2 regions of the Enterococcus sp. M-BR2 genome follow, and region 2 is predicted to be linked to the other one. Evidence: predicted binding sites of a transcription regulator. Region 2 holds the regulator's gene; the other holds the start of a gene.
What was found. The regulator LexA, encoded in region 2, represses DNA repair genes until DNA is damaged. The targets are predictions, from matches to a motif close to CNAACANNTGTTNG.
Positions count from the first base shown of each region.

Region 1: the regulator LexA is predicted to act here: its motif matches at 5,061-5,074, upstream of recX (recombination regulator RecX).

Region 1 covers NZ_CM152743.1:1,306,125-1,314,091, reverse strand. The annotation lists gene AC1F25_RS06410 (LCP family glycopolymer transferase) at 1-277, shown strand, start outside; gene AC1F25_RS06405 (TspO/MBR family protein) at 396-866, opposite strand; gene AC1F25_RS06400 (carbohydrate-binding protein) at 1,143-2,690, shown strand; gene AC1F25_RS06395 (lytic polysaccharide monooxygenase auxiliary activity family 9 protein) at 2,848-3,426, shown strand; gene rlmD (23S rRNA (uracil(1939)-C(5))-methyltransferase RlmD) at 3,598-4,980, opposite strand; gene recX (recombination regulator RecX) at 5,087-5,884, shown strand; gene mutY (A/G-specific adenine glycosylase) at 5,877-7,055, shown strand; gene ntdP (nucleoside tri-diphosphate phosphatase) at 7,149-7,682, shown strand; gene AC1F25_RS06370 (GNAT family N-acetyltransferase) at 7,754-7,967, opposite strand, start outside.
Region 2 covers NZ_CM152743.1:943,338-951,304, forward strand. The annotation lists gene AC1F25_RS04590 (Fur family transcriptional regulator) at 1-358, opposite strand, end outside; gene cysK (cysteine synthase A) at 599-1,525, opposite strand; gene AC1F25_RS04600 (glucosaminidase domain-containing protein) at 1,666-2,559, opposite strand; gene tkt (transketolase) at 2,806-4,803, opposite strand; gene AC1F25_RS04610 (DUF896 family protein) at 4,905-5,156, opposite strand; gene lexA (transcriptional repressor LexA) at 5,303-5,926, shown strand; gene AC1F25_RS04620 (hypothetical protein) at 6,104-6,322, shown strand; gene AC1F25_RS04625 (adenine phosphoribosyltransferase) at 6,537-7,049, opposite strand; gene recJ (single-stranded-DNA-specific exonuclease RecJ) at 7,063-7,967, opposite strand, start outside.

The sequences.
Region 1 (7,967 bases), 360 kb from region 2:
GAATGCTTCAATGATGTTCTTTGATGATTCGGAAGGTGCCGATTCGACAACCGGTGATGGGTCGAATAGTGAAGGATACACTGATTATTCTTCCTATTCAGAAAACACCTATGATCAGTACCAAGATCCGAATACCTATTATCAGCAAACAGAAGATACAAGTCAGTACTATACACCAAGTCAAGATACTCAAAGTTATGATCCTTATGCTGGACAGGAACAAAATGGTTATGGTTATGACCAGAATAATGGGTATGGAACAACAAGTGGGTACTAGAAAAAAATAGTTTGGTTAATAAAGGGTGCCACCTAAATTAGACAAAAAAATCTAACTTAGGTGGCACTCTTTTTATGTGTTAAATATACTTTCTTAACAAGTTTTTAGTTTTTAGCACTTAGTTTAAAAAATAAATCGAATAATTCAGTAGAGTTGCGAATAGTACCCATAAATAATAAGGAATCATGAGCCACATGACTAGGCGATGATGCAGCCATAATTGATACATAAGCACTGACAAGAAAATAACCAAAAGTGTAATATCGATTGCTGCAACGAAGATATTTCTTAAATTAAAAAATAGAGCAGTCCATATGAAATTAAAAATGAACTGAATCACAAAAAGACCTACAAGGTTGTTTCGCTGTTTTTTGTTGTTGTGATTAAGCAACAAATAAAGAGAAATACCCATCAAAATATACAATAAGGTCCACATTGGTCCAAATATCCAACTAGGTGGTGCAAATGGCGGAAGTTGTAAAGAATAGTAATATTCTCCAGGATTTCCGCTAAGCAATCCTGATAAAAAGCCTAATATGACAATTCCTATAACACAAACCCAAAAACGAATATCTTTTATCATCTTCATTCTATTAACTCCTTTCTATAATAATATTTTACATGAAGAATCACAACAATACCTGTATTTAGTTTGTGAAGTAAGAATAATGGAGAAATATTGTTATTTAAAAAAGTTAAAAATTTGTTTATATGAATCATGAATTTGAAAAAGATCGTATTAAATAATTCTCATGTTTTTTACAATTCGTTATTTTCTTATTAACTTCTGTTACAATCTATATTGTAATCGATTACATAAAAGCTTGGCTGAAGTAAAAAATTATACATAGGAAGGTTGATAAATATGAAAAGAGGTTTACTCAAAGTACTTACTGGGGCGGCACTCAGCACGATGCTTTTTTCTCCTGCATTGCTGATTCAAGTACAAGAATCATCTGCAATCGAACAAACAGTAGTGACTAATCCCGATTTTGGAGTAGGACAAGGAATTGAGTGGCCAAAACAAGTAGTTGCTCCTTATGTGGATATAACTGCTTATTCTTCTGATGAAGAACTATCTAATAATGGGGCATTGAACTTAGCAGCTGTTGCTCAACAAACAGGACAGAAATTTTTTAAATTAGGTTTTTTACAGGCGAGAGGTATTAGAAATGGTCGAATTGATTGGGCTTGGGGTGGTTTTAATGGTCTAAGTGAGATTGATAATGACGAATGGCAGTATGAAGGAATCAAAAAATCTATCCGGGAATTACGGCAAAATGGCGGAGATGTAGCTGTTTCGTTTGGCGGACTGAATTCAGGAGCATTTTGGGAGGTCACTCAAAATCAAGCACTTTTATATGATGCCTATATGGAAGTTATTCAAGGCTATGGATTGACACGTGTAGACTATGATGTAGAAGCCGCTGCGATGGGATATGAAGCGAATTTGGCAAATGCAAAAGCGGTAAAGAAAGTTCAAGAAGCAACTGGTGTAGAAGTAACGTTGACCTTGCCAGTCATGGATACTGGCCTGATTTCGACCGGATTAGCAGTGTTACAAGCTTATCTGGAGGCAGGAGTGGATTTGACAAATATCAATCTAATGACAATGTGCTACGGAAGCAGTGTACCAGATTATGCCCAAGGGTCGCTTGATGCTGTGGATAATACAATGGTGCAGTTAAAAGAGTATTATCAAAGATTTATGGGAACGACTTTGACGACAGAACAAGCATATGCTAAATTAGGAACCACTCCATCAATCGGATTTGAAAGTGAAGCTCATCCATACTTTACAGCAACGATGTTTAATCGAGTTGTTCAGCATGCAAAAGAACGAAATATTGGAATGGTTTCCTACTGGTCAATGAATCGAGATTCAAAGGTCGATGGAGGACAAGGACAAGTCAACAACCGGTATGAATTTTTAAATGTGGCACAACGTTTTACAGATGACACACCTCTTCCAGAGGACAAAGAAAAACCAACTATTCCAGAGAATTTTAAAGCAGAATTGGTGACATCTAGGCGTGCTGCGCTAAGTTGGTCACCTGCGACAGATAATGATTCTATTGGAAAGTATAACCTTCGATTGATTGGAAACGAAGAAATAGTTGAAAGAAGTACAATAGATATCAAGTATACTTTTGAGAATTTAAAAGCGAATACAACTTATACAGTGGAACTTACAGCAGAAGACCGTTCTGGTAATATTTCGGATAAAACAACATTGACGTTTACAACATTAGCGGACAATGAAAGTGAATATCCAGTATGGGATCCTGAAAAAGTTTATGCGGCTGGCGATCGTGTTGTATACGAAGGCATCATCTATGAAGCTAAGTACTGGACTCAAAACAATAATCCAAGTGAATCTGGAGAATGGGGACCTTGGAGACAGATTTCTTGATTCATAGGTATATATGAAAAATAAATAAAAAATGTAAACAGGAGTTTTATTTAGCTCCTGTTTCTTTTTATTTCAATATAAAATTATAAAAGCATAATGTTTGTGTTAATATAATAAAGCGTTTACAATATGTTTATCAAATGAAGGAGGTTTCTACATTAAAAAGATTAGTACGTTATTGTTTATCGGGTTAGTTAGTTTAGGGTTGTTCGGTTTCAGCATTCCAGGTTTCGCACACGGTTATATTACTTCTCCTGGAAGTCGTGCATATCTAGGAACATCAGCAGCAGGAAATCTAAACCAAAATGTCGGAAGAGCACAATGGGAACCGCAAAGTATCGAAGCTACCAAAAATACATTCATTGATGGAAAAATCGCCAGTGCAGGAGTCAGCGGATTTGAACCTTTAGACGAACAGACATCTAACAGATGGTATAAAAATATGGTCAATCCAGGAACATTGAATATTACTTGGAATTTAACAGCGCAACATCGGACAAGTACTTGGGATTACTACATTACCAAGCCAAATTGGAACCCTGATCAACCTTTGAAATTTAGCGATTTTGAATTGATTACAAAAATAGACGATAAAGCAACCGTACCACCAAAAACAGTCAACCAAACAATTACACTTCCTCAAGACCGCAAAGGATACAATGTGATTTTAGCAGTATGGAATATCAGTGATACGACAAATGCATTCTATCAAGTGATTGACGTGAATATCCAATAATAATCAAAAGGGCTGTGACAAAAAACGTGTCACAACCCTTTTTTGAATAAGCAGTGTTCGCCTGCCAACTCCTCGGTCACAAGTGACAATAGTCACCAAACATGAAAAGCTGTTTTTTGAAATTGTTCCTTATGACTCGGAGCTGAACGGCAGGCTCACGCCTTCTCTCGTTTAATCAGCAAGTCTCGTCATCTTCACGACAACTTCACAACGTGCAGTCTGAGGAAACATATCAACAGACTGTAAATATTCAACATTGAACTTTTTACTTAAATGGACCAGATCTCTGGCAAGTGTAGAAACGTTACAGGAGATATAAACAAGTTTTTTTGGTGGAAATTTCAGTAACGATTGAATCAATGCGTTATCCAAACCCGTACGTGGCGGATCTACGATGATACCATCTGGCTGAAAACCTTCATTCAACCATTTAGGTAGAACTTGTTCGGCTGTACCGACTTCATATCGAGTATTGTGATACCCTAATCTTTCCGCATTTCTTTTTGCATCAGCGATTGCTTGAGGAACGGTATCCATTCCTCGGACTTCTTTGACCTTTTTTGCTACACTTAGACCAATCGTACCAACTCCGCAATAAGCATCTACGATTGTTTCATCAGGCTGGGCACCTAATGCTTTGATTCCTTCACCATAAAGCAGTTCGGTCTGCTGAGGATTCAACTGAAAGAAGGCGCGAGGAGAAAGATCGAAAGTCACTTCATTGATTTGTTCTTCAATGGTTTCTTTTCCCCATACGTGGATCGTTTCATCCCCCATTACGAGAGATGTTTTTTGTGCTTGGACATTTTGCATGATCGAAACAACTTCGGGCAGGCGTTCATTGATCTCGCGAATCATTGCGTTTTTTTGTGGGAATTTTTTACTGCGAGTAATAAAAACGACTTGCAGCTCTCCAGTTTTGACACCGATTCTGACCATGATCGTGCGGAAAATACCACTGTTTGTCCGTTCATCATAGATGGGTGCATCAAATTTATTCAATAGTTGAACAACAGTATTCATCACTTTTTGTGTTCGGGGTTCTTGTACCAAACAGTCTGTTATAGGAACTAACTGATGCGAGTTTGCTTCATATAAACCAGCTTCGGTCTTTTGCGTTTGTTTATTTTTTCGTAATTGAAATTGTGCTTTGTTTCTATAATGCCATGGATCATCCATCCCAATCGTCGGTAACAACTGGTAGGATCGAAAGCCTGCTGGTTTGAATTTTTCCAATGCTTGCAAGAGTAGATCCTTTTTAAAATCCAATTGTGCTTGATAGGCTAAGTGTTGTAATTGACAGCCACCGCATTCATAATAAACAGGACATGGCGCCACTACGCGATCTTTGCTTGGCTTTTTGACTTTTATTAATTCTCCTTCTGCATAACGAGGAGTTGCTTTCGTGATTTTGACTAGTACTTCTTCTTTTGGTAGTGCATACGGAACAAATATAATCAATCGTTTGAAATAACCAATTCCTTCGCCATTTATGCCTAAACGCTTGATTTTCAAAGGAATCGTTTGTCCATTTTTGACAATTGTTTCTGCCATAAGTATCTCCCTTTTTCTTTTTTCTGTGGTTTATTCTAACATATAATACCTGATTACGGGGATTTTCTATGGTATGATAGAGAATATATGTTCGAGGAGGATGTTTATGTTAACCGTTACGAGAATCAGTAAAGGCAAAGGCCCTTTCTATCGCGTAGATTTATCTGAAGGAGAAGCTTTACAAGTATCTGAAGATGTATTAGTACGCTATCGTTTGTTAAAAGGACGGGAATTAGACGAAGAAACTATCCAAGAGATCAAGAAGAGCAGTGGCGCTGATTTCGGATTTCAGCTAGCAATGAATTACTTAAGCTATCAGTTACGGTCGGAAAAAGAAATCCGAACATACTTAAAAGAAAAGGAAATCCTTCAAGAAGACCGAAATAAAATCGTAGCCCGATTAAAAGAATTGGATCTTGTCAATGATTTGGTCTATGGGGAAAGTTATGTGCGCACGAACATGCGCTTAAGTGACAAAGGTCCAAAAAAATTGTCACAGCAAATGCAGCAAAAAGGATTAAAACTAGAGATTATTGAACAGGCGCTCGCCCAGTATACAGTTGAAGACCAAGTTCAAAATGCACATCAAACAGCTGAAAAAACATTTGGAAAAAATCATGGGAAAAGCCAAAAAGAATTATTGCGGAAAATCCAACAAACTCTGATGACAAAAGGTTTTTCTCAAGAAGTGATCCAACAAGCGATGGCTGATCTTCCGCAAGAAGTAGACCAGGAAACAGAATATGATTATTTAGTCAAACAAGGGGATAAACTATGGCGAAGAAATTCAAGGTTTGAACCTAAAAAAAGAAACCTAAAAGTAAAACAAAGCTTATATCAAAAAGGATTTGATTTGGATATGATCCAGCGATTCATTACGGAAAAGGAAGAGGAAAGTGAATAAAGAATGGGAAAAATGGACAGACGAAGAAACAAAAGAATTTCAAGATCAGTTCATTCAATGGTATGAACAAGAAAAAAGAAACCTGCCATGGCGCTACAATCGGGATCCTTATCGTATCTGGATCTCTGAGATCATGCTCCAGCAGACCAGAGTAGATACAGTGATCGATTATTTTTATCGCTTCATGGAATGGTTTCCTACAATTGAAGAATTGGCAACTGCTCCAGAAGAAAAGCTTTTAAAAGCTTGGGAGGGGCTTGGCTATTACTCAAGAGCCCGAAACATCCAAGCAGCTGCTAAACAGATCATGTCTGAATTTGACGGAAAAATGCCGCAAACGCCTGAAGAAATCAGCTCATTGAAAGGAATAGGCCCCTATACGACAGGAGCGATAGCAAGTATAGCATTTGGACTTCCAGAACCTGCAGTTGACGGTAACGTGATGCGAGTAGTCAGCAGATTGTTTTGCATTGAAGCAGATATTGCCAAAGCTTCCAGCAGGAAAATCTTTGATGAAGCGATGCGGAAAATCATTGATGAAACGTATCCAGGTGAATTCAACCAAGCAATGATGGATCTAGGATCAGCTATCTGTACACCAACTTCTCCAAAGTGTGAAGCTTGTCCGATCCAAGCCTTTTGTTTAGCCAACAAACGAGGAATCCAAACGAGTTTTCCTGTAAAAACAAAAAAAGCAAAGCCAAAAAACGTTTATTATATCAGTGCGGCTCTTCAAAATCATTCGGGAGCGTATTATTTTGAAGAAAGAGATAGCCAAAAACTGCTAGCGAATATGTGGACATTTCCAATGGTGGAAGTGACACAAGAGGAGTACGAGCGATTGAAAAAAGAATGGGAAGCAAAACAGGAAGTCGATCTGTTTGATGATCTAGTAGCAGAAGACGGAAAAGAGCTTCCCTTCGAAAAGCAGGAACTTTTTATTTGGCAGACACGTCATTTAGGAGAGGTTACTCATGTTTTTAGTCATCTGAAATGGCATGTTCTCCTTTTTTACGGACGGGCAACCGAGGAAGCAGAACAGGAATTTACCGAGAACAAAACTTCGAAGTGGTTGAAGCCTGCTGCATTTGATTCGGTCGTTTTTCCGAAGGTACAAATGAAACTAGTGGAACAGTTGGAGAAAAATCGAAACAATAGGAATCCTTTCTAGGCAAAGCTCATTTTTATTGATATAATAATTATGATGTCGGTGTAATGAACACCCAAACACAAAGCACAAAATGCTGCTTAAGGAAGGGTTGCTATGGGAGTTCCAAAAGAAGGAGAGTTTGTGACGATCCAAAGTTACAAGCACGACGGCAGATTGCATCGAACGTGGCGAGATACCATGGTATTGAAAACAAGCGAACACTCTATGATCGGCGTGAATGATCACACATTAGTTACTGAATCTGACGGACGCCGATGGGTAACGCGCGAACCAGCGATTGTGTATTTTCATAAAAAATACTGGTTCAATGTAATAGCAATGATCAGAGAAAAGGGGGTTTCCTATTATTGTAATCTAGCTTCACCTTTTTTGCTGGACGATGAGGCCTTGAAATATATCGACTATGACTTGGATATCAAGGTGTTTCCTGACGGCGAGAAACGACTATTGGATGTCGATGAGTACGAGATGCACAGCAAAATGATGAATTACCCGAACGATATTGACTTCATCCTAAAAGAAAATGTGAAGATTCTGGTTGACTGGATCAATAATGGAGATGGCCCGTTCTCAGAAGGCTATATTGATATTTGGTATGACCGTTACAAGCAATTGTCGCGTAAGTAAACGCAAAAAAGAACAGTAAGCCAGTGAGAAATTTTTCTCAAAAGCTTGCTGTTTTTTTTTTGAAAAATTTTTTATAAAGTCTTTTTCATATAAATGTGAGGCATGCCAGCGTCTTCAAAAGGCTCACCGTAAGCTATGTAACCAAGCTTTTCGTAAAAAGCTTCCGCTGTAGACTGCGCTCCTAATAAAATCGTATTATAGCCTTGATTCTTAGCAAAGGTTTCTGCTTCTTCAATCAATAGTTTACCTAAGCCTTGGTGTCTGTATTCAGAAAGAATCGCCATT
Region 2 (7,967 bases):
GCCTACTCGCAGCCATTTCTATATCTTCTAACCCTGGGTAATGAAAATCAACGATCTTACCGCAGTTTTCGCAAATCACATGATAGTGACGCTTTGAGCTGAAATCAAAGCGACTAGAAGCATCGCCGTACTTCATTTCTTGAACAAATCCAATCGAAGTAAACAGACGAAGATTGTTATAAACGGTCGCAACACTCATGTTTGGGAAACGATGTTCAAGTGCTTTATAAATCTCATCAGCTGTTGGATGGGAATGATGTTCAATCAAATATTCTAAAACCGCATACCGTTGAGGTGTGATTCGAATGTTCTCTTTTTTTAACTTTTCGATAACCTCTTCGACTAACTTATTTTCCATGTAAACACCCCACGTTGTTATTCTCGTCCTATCATACTATTTTTACATTTTAAAATCCACTTAACATGAAAAGAAAATTCAATTTTATTGTATTTTAATGAAAAAAAGACGTAAAACAGTCATGTTCACCATTCTACGTCTCTATTCAACTAACTCTTTTCTTATCATAGATTTTTGTGTTTTCTCTTTTCATCTGTAAAAGCCTTCCACATAAACCTATTTATAGAGAAACAAGTTTACTTACATTTCTTGGTAAAGGGCTGTAGATAAATAACGTTCACCATTGTCGGGAACGACTGCTAATACCTTTTTGCCTTTCCCTAGTTCTTTTGCGACTTTTAATGCGGCAGCAATTGCAGCACCAGATGAGATACCAACTAAAATCCCTTCTTTTCGTCCGACTTCTCTAGCTGTTTCCATCGCTTCGTCACCAGTCACGGAAAGGACTTTATCATATACAGAGGTATCCAATGTTTTAGGGACAAATCCTGTACCGATTCCTTGGATCTTGTGAGGACCCGCTTCTTTTCCTTCTAAAATGGCAGATTCTGCCGGTTCTACCCCTACTAATTCGATTTTTGGATACACACGTTTTAATTCTCGGCCAGCGCCAGTGATTGTCCCGCCTGTCCCGATACCTGCGACAAAAGCGTCCAATCCATTTACTCCAAAGGCTTGATGAATCTCTGGACCAGTCGTTTTTTCATGTACAAGAGGATTTGCTTCATTTTCAAATTGTAATGGTAAAAAGTAGCCATTTTCTTTTGCCAAACGTTCTGCTTCTCTAATGGATCCAGAAATACCATCCACACCAGGCGTCAGAATCAACTCTGCGCCGTATCCTTTCATCAATAAACGTCTTTCGATACTCATCGTCTCAGGCATCACGATAATGACTTTATATCCTTTCGCGACTCCTACCATCGACAATCCGATTCCTGTATTTCCGGAGGTAGGTTCAATGATAGTATCTCCTGGTTTCAGTAATCCATCATGTTCCGCTTTTTCTATCATACTTAGAGCAATCCGGTCCTTTACACTTCCTCCTGGATTAAAAAACTCAAGTTTCACAAATACATCTGCTGAATCTTCTGGTACGAGTTTATTTAATTTGACGATTGGCGTTTTACCAATCAATTCGGTGACTGAGTTATAGATAGCTGTCATCTTCAATTCCTCCTTGTCTTTGCTCTTCCCTACTTATCATAATACAATCTGTTCATTTCTGGCGAGTGATTCGTCTTTGACTAGTAAAAAAAAGACAAAGATATACCAGATATGGTCGTTTCTTTGCCTTTTTATCTAAATCACACGTTTAGTTCTTGTCCGACTAATAAAGAATAACTGGACATGGACATGCCGTTTTTCGCCATTAGATCATCAACAGACATGCCAAATTTTTGTGCAATATCCCATAGCGTATCTCCTGATACAACTGTATATGTTTGACTACTATTTGTATCCGTACCTGTTGTCGACGATGATGATGACGTTGAAGTCGTCGTAGTAGTTGTTGTTGTTGTACTTGTAGTTGTTGTTGTCGCCGAACCAGTTGATGGTGTATCAAAACGGGTTAAATTATAAGTATTAATCAATGAGTTCAATTTGGTTCCATAATCTGGATCAGTAGCGTAACGACCTGTCAAGTACGCTGTTGCATCATAAAAACTTGTTGTATTGCTTTTCCATACACCAGCATAATGATAATCGCCTGTTGAAAAACTGGTTGAACGAAGAACATTTGCGTGGTCTTGGAAGGATTCCCAATAAGAAGAATATTTTCGGAATGGTTCATTCATCGTTACCCATTGTCCGTTTACATATTCTTTGGTTGCCATATAAACGACCTGTCCGTTATAGCTTCCTTTTACACCGAACAAATTATAATTGGGCGCACTAGCTAATCCGGAAGTACCATATGCACTTTCCAACAACGCTTGAGCGATCATGACTGAAGCATACAAGTCATTACTTGCAGCAACTTCTGATGCAGACCAGCCGATTTGATCGATAAACGCTTGAGGATCAGCAACTGTTTGAGATCCTTGTTCATCTGCATGAACACTTTGCGGTACCGCTGTAACCATCATCGGCCCAACTAAAAGACCCGTTCCAATTAAAGGAGCAATCGCTTTTTTATTGATCACCATGTTTCTTTTAGGTCTATGGTGTCGGGCACTGCGGGTCTTCAGCTCTTGCATTCAAATTCCTCCTCAAAATAAAAAAACTTACTAAAAAGTTCTCTTCTTAAAACAAACTTAATTAATTAAATTATACTTTTAATTCTCAAGAAACACAAACTAATCCGAAGAATTCTTTGTTTTGTCATTTAAATGTAATATAAAAGAAAACGAAAAGTAACATTGATTTATTCTTACCACCACATAAAAAACAGCTGCCTCCAACTTGCAGACAGCTGTCTTTATCATTCAAACAATGATTGGTGTCTATGATAATTGATTGTACGTATTCACAACATTTTCTACTGTAAATCCAAACTCTTCTAAAATTTTAGCACCAGGAGCAGATGCACCGAAATGATCGATGGTAATCGTTGTTCCTTCTGTACCCACATAGCGTTCCCATCCGAATGATGCAGCAGCTTCGATCGCCACGCGTTTCTTCACTGCTTTAGGAAGTACGCTTTCTTTGTATTCAGAAGATTGTTTTTCAAACAGGTCGAAGCTTGGCATAGAGACAACAGAAACATCTTTCCCGTTTTCTGCCAATTCTTTTTGAGCTTTCACGGCTAAATCAACTTCAGAGCCAGTTGCAATCAAAATACCTTCTGGTGTTTCTCCTTTAGCTGGAGAAAGAACGTATGCGCCTTTTTTGACCATTTCATCTGCTACTTCTTTTGTAGAAGGCAATACAGGAAGGTTTTGGCGGCTCAATACAAGGATAGTAGGCGCATCACTAGTCTCCATCGCCACTTTCCAAGCAGCACGTGTTTCATTTCCGTCTGCTGGACGAATCACTTGGACACCAGGCATGCAACGAACAGAAGCTAATTGTTCAATCGGTTCGTGTGTTGGTCCGTCTTCTCCGACAGCAACGGAGTCATGTGTCAAAACGTAAACAACAGGCGTATGTTGAATCGCTGCTAAACGAACAGCTGGTCTTAGGTAATCGACAAAGACAAAGAATGTTCCGCCATAGATACGAGTTCCGCCATGAAGTTGGATACCATTCATAGCCGAAGCCATCGCAAATTCGCGAACGCCAAACCAGATGTTACGTCCTTCATAATGTTCAGGAGTAAAATCTTTATCAGCAGCTACCATTGTATTATTGGAACCTGATAAATCTGCTGAACCACCCCAGAAACTTGGTATAGCTTTCGATAATTCTTGGATGACTTCTTTACTTGAAACACGGCTTGCTTGACTGCTTCCCACTTCATAAGTTGGCAATTCTGCATCCCAGTTTTCTGGCAGTTTTCCATCAAAGGCATCTTCAAATTGTTGTGCTAATTCAGGATAAGCTTTTTTATAATTGGCAAACATTTCATTCCACGCATCTTCAGCTTTTTGTCCTTCTTCTATCATTGTTTGATGGAAGCGGGCAGCTACTTCTTCGGGAACAGTGAAGTCTGGATAATCCCATCCGTAAACTTCTTTAGCCATCTTGATACCATCTTCACCAAGAGGAGCACCATGAACAGCAGATGTTCCTTCTTTAGGAGCACCGTAGCCGATGACTGTTTTTACTTCGATCAACGTTGGTTTATCTGTTTCAGCTTTTGCTTCTTCAATCGCTTTAGAGATTGCTTCTAGGTCATTTCCGTCTTTCACTAAGATATGTTGCCAGCCATATGCTTCATAACGAGCACCAACATTTTCTGTGAACGCTTTTGAAGTTGGACCATCTAATGAAATATCGTTTGAATCATATAAAACGATTAATTTACCTAACTTCATATGACCTGCCATCGAACTTGCTTCTTGAGAGACTCCTTCCATCAAGTCTCCATCCCCACAAATTGCATACGTATAGTGATCCATTACGTTGAAGTTTTCTTTGTTATAAGTGGCTGCAAGATGTGCTTCTGCCATCGCCATACCAACAGCCATTGCAATTCCTTGGCCTAATGGGCCTGTAGTAGCTTCTACACCATCTGTATGATGGACTTCAGGATGTCCCGGTGTCTTAGAATCCCATTGACGGAATTGTTTCAAATCATCAATTGTCACTTGATAGCCAGCTAAATGAAGTAAACTATATAACATTGCTGACCCATGTCCTGCTGAAAGTATGAAACGGTCGCGATCAGCCCAATTTTTCGATGTCGTTGGATTTACTTTCAGGTGTTTTGTCCATAACGCATATGCCATAGGTGCTGCGCCCATCGGCAATCCAGGATGTCCTGAGTTTGCTTTTTGGACTGCTTCAATACTTAATGTACGAATTGTGTTAACGCCAAGTTGGTCAATTTTGTCAAACAAAATAACCCCTCCTATTAATTTAGGTTTTTTTTACCTTTATTTCTTACACTCTCATTCTATAAGATGTCAAACGAAAAAGCAATCATTTTCAGTATTTTTTACTAAAAGTTGTCATTTCGGTTGTGTAAGCCTTTTTTCTTTTGGATTTCTTTTAATTTTTCCGGGGTCACGTCATTGCCCTCAGGATCGACGACTTTCATTCCTTCGATATGATGACGCATACCGGAACGAAAAGCTTCCAAATACTCTTTACGCAAGTTGATTTGTTCTTGTTCTTCGGCTTTCGAGAGACCATTTTCCTTCTTTTTACGTGCAAGTTCATTGATCCGCTCTATTTTTTCAGGTGACAGCATGCTCAGCCCTCCTTTTACTCTCCTTCATATTATATAAAAACTGAAAAAAAAACAACTAGATAAACTAAATAAAATACGAACATTCGTTTGATTTAGCGCTTTTTATATGGTACTATTTATTTATCAAGTGAAAGAAGGTGTACCTTGTGGCCCGACAAACTGAATCAAGACAAATTGAAGTCTTACGTTATATCCATGAACAAGTAACCCAAAAAGGATACCCGCCAACTGTCCGTGAAATCGGGGAAGCTGTTCAGCTTTCTTCTACTTCTACTGTTCACGGTCATCTTGCACGGCTTGAAAAAAAAGGGTTTATCCAAAGAGATCCGACGAAACCTCGTGCAATCGAGTTGACAAAACAAGGTTTAGAAAAGATTGGGATTCGTCCAACAACTATTCCAGTACTTGGCGTAGTAACAGCTGGAGAACCAATTTTAGCAGTAGAGGATGCTTCGGACTTCTTTCCGATCCCTCCTAATCTTTCTTCTGAAGAAGGCAGTCTCTTTATGCTGACGATTCGTGGAGATAGTATGATCAATGCTGGAATTTTGGATGGCGACAACGTGATCGTTCGGAAGCAGGAAACTGCACAAAACGGTGATATCGTCATTGCAATGACTGCAGAGGATGAAGCGACTTGCAAACGATTCTATAAAGAAAAAAACTACTTCCGTCTTCAACCTGAAAACGACTTACTCGAACCAATCATTTTAGATCAAGTATCTATATTAGGACGAGTAGTAGGGCTTTATCGTAGTCATATCTATTAATTAGTACTAAAAAAGAAATTTTTTAAAACCGAGTTTGAGACCATTGTCTCAAACTCTTTTTTCGCCCAAGTTCTTCTTCTTTCAAATTTTTATCGCTTCCCTCTTTACAAACCGAACAAATATTCGTATACTAAATATACGAACAATTGTTCGCATAAATTAACGAGGTGAGAATTCATGAAATCAATGAGACGTCTTGGCTTAGTATTAACTGTTTTGTTTTTAGGTATTATTATTGGTAATTTCGGCATACGTCCAGCTTTACTTGTGTTTGTTCCGTTATTTACTTTGTGGTTTATGTTGTGGGATGAAAAGAAGTACCGTCAATCTGAGCGGCGCAGAATTCATGAAGATCATTTCTATCATGAACCCTACTACAGATCCAGGCAATCATAATGAGGATTGACTGCTAATTGTTCAAAAGACAAAAAGTTAAACTTTTACGAGGGTGTGACAAAAAATGGTCACATCCTTTTTTTCGAACTTTTACTGGACTTTGACTGGCTCCATTTATAAAAAAATAGCGACCCTCAAGCGTCAGAGTGCCTATCTGACTTTTGAGGGTCGCTTCAAAATCGCTTCTTTATAAATTATAAATCGCTTTTTCTGCTTAATATTCCATTAATGTAATAATGTCGTATCCTTTGATTTTGTCGCGTCCATGGAGATCCATCAATTCGATTAAAAATGCGCAGCCTACGACTACACCACCTAATTGTTCGATCAGTTCGATTGTCGCTTTGATCGTTCCACCTGTAGCCAGCAAATCGTCACAAATCAGCACACGCTGACCTGGTTTAATGGCATCCTTATGCAATGTCAATGTATCTGTTCCATATTCTAATCCATAAGTCACTTCGATGGTTTCTCGAGGTAATTTTCCTTTTTTGCGGACTGGTGCAAAACCGACTCCTAACTCATAAGCAACAGGACATCCTACGATGAACCCACGTGCTTCTGGTCCAACTACCATATCAATTCGTTTTTCTTTTGCATAATTTACGATTTGCTTCGTAGCTTCCCGATAAGCATCACCATCTGCCATCAGCGGGGAAATATCTCTGAACACAATTCCTTTTGACGGATAGTCGGGAATACTGGCAATATAATCTTTTAAATCCACTCTTTGTTTCCTCCTAGGTTGTTAACCATTTCTTTATGGTAGGAATATCGCTCAAAAGCAAAAATTCCTCAACTTTGATTTTATTTAGCCGCCGCTGGTATAATTTGCTCTCAGTCAAAGGATGACTTTCTGGGCTGGCGACTTTTTGTAAAACACCGTTCTCTATTGTAACAAATTTCAATTCAAAAAACACCTGTATCATAAAAATTAATAATTTTTCAGGGATATGCAAATATTGGGCTACTGCTTTTATTTTATGACGTATATCTATTCGTTCTTGAGAATGGATCAATTTAAACAATTTTGCGTACTGTTCTCTTGTGCCTACCCCATTCAAATAAGCCTCATCAGGTGAAATCCCCATCAGATAAACACGATTGAATGAATAAGACCCAAAGACTTCTTTCAGCTTTGCTAAATCATCTGGACAATCCATAATAACCAGAGATTTCGGTTTTCTTTTTTCAATTACTGCTTGTATAAAGTCCATTCCTTCGAAAACAATCGCCGTTTCTTGGATGCTCTCCGGCACGAATTTCAACGTCGAAGAATCAAAAGCTAAATAAAGACTGTCTTCAGATGTTCGGCTCTGTTCACGGAAACGTTTTGCCCGCCAATCAAATACCTGCAGACCACCTACTGCAAAATCAGATACCATCAGTTGTGGTTTCTTACGTCCATTCCATTCATTGATCGAAAGCTTTCCTACTACATCTACTAGATTATTCAGCAGTTCTTCTTCTTGAGTTCCAAAACCAAAAGCGACCGCATCAAGCTGACTAGATTCATCGGAAAGGACAAATTTCAGATGCTGTTGGTTTGCTCCGATTTTTTTGACATTCGCTGCTTGGACTTGCCGAAATAAAAATTGAGGTAAAGGATTATCTGTACCAAATGGCGCTAATAATTTTAGTTCAT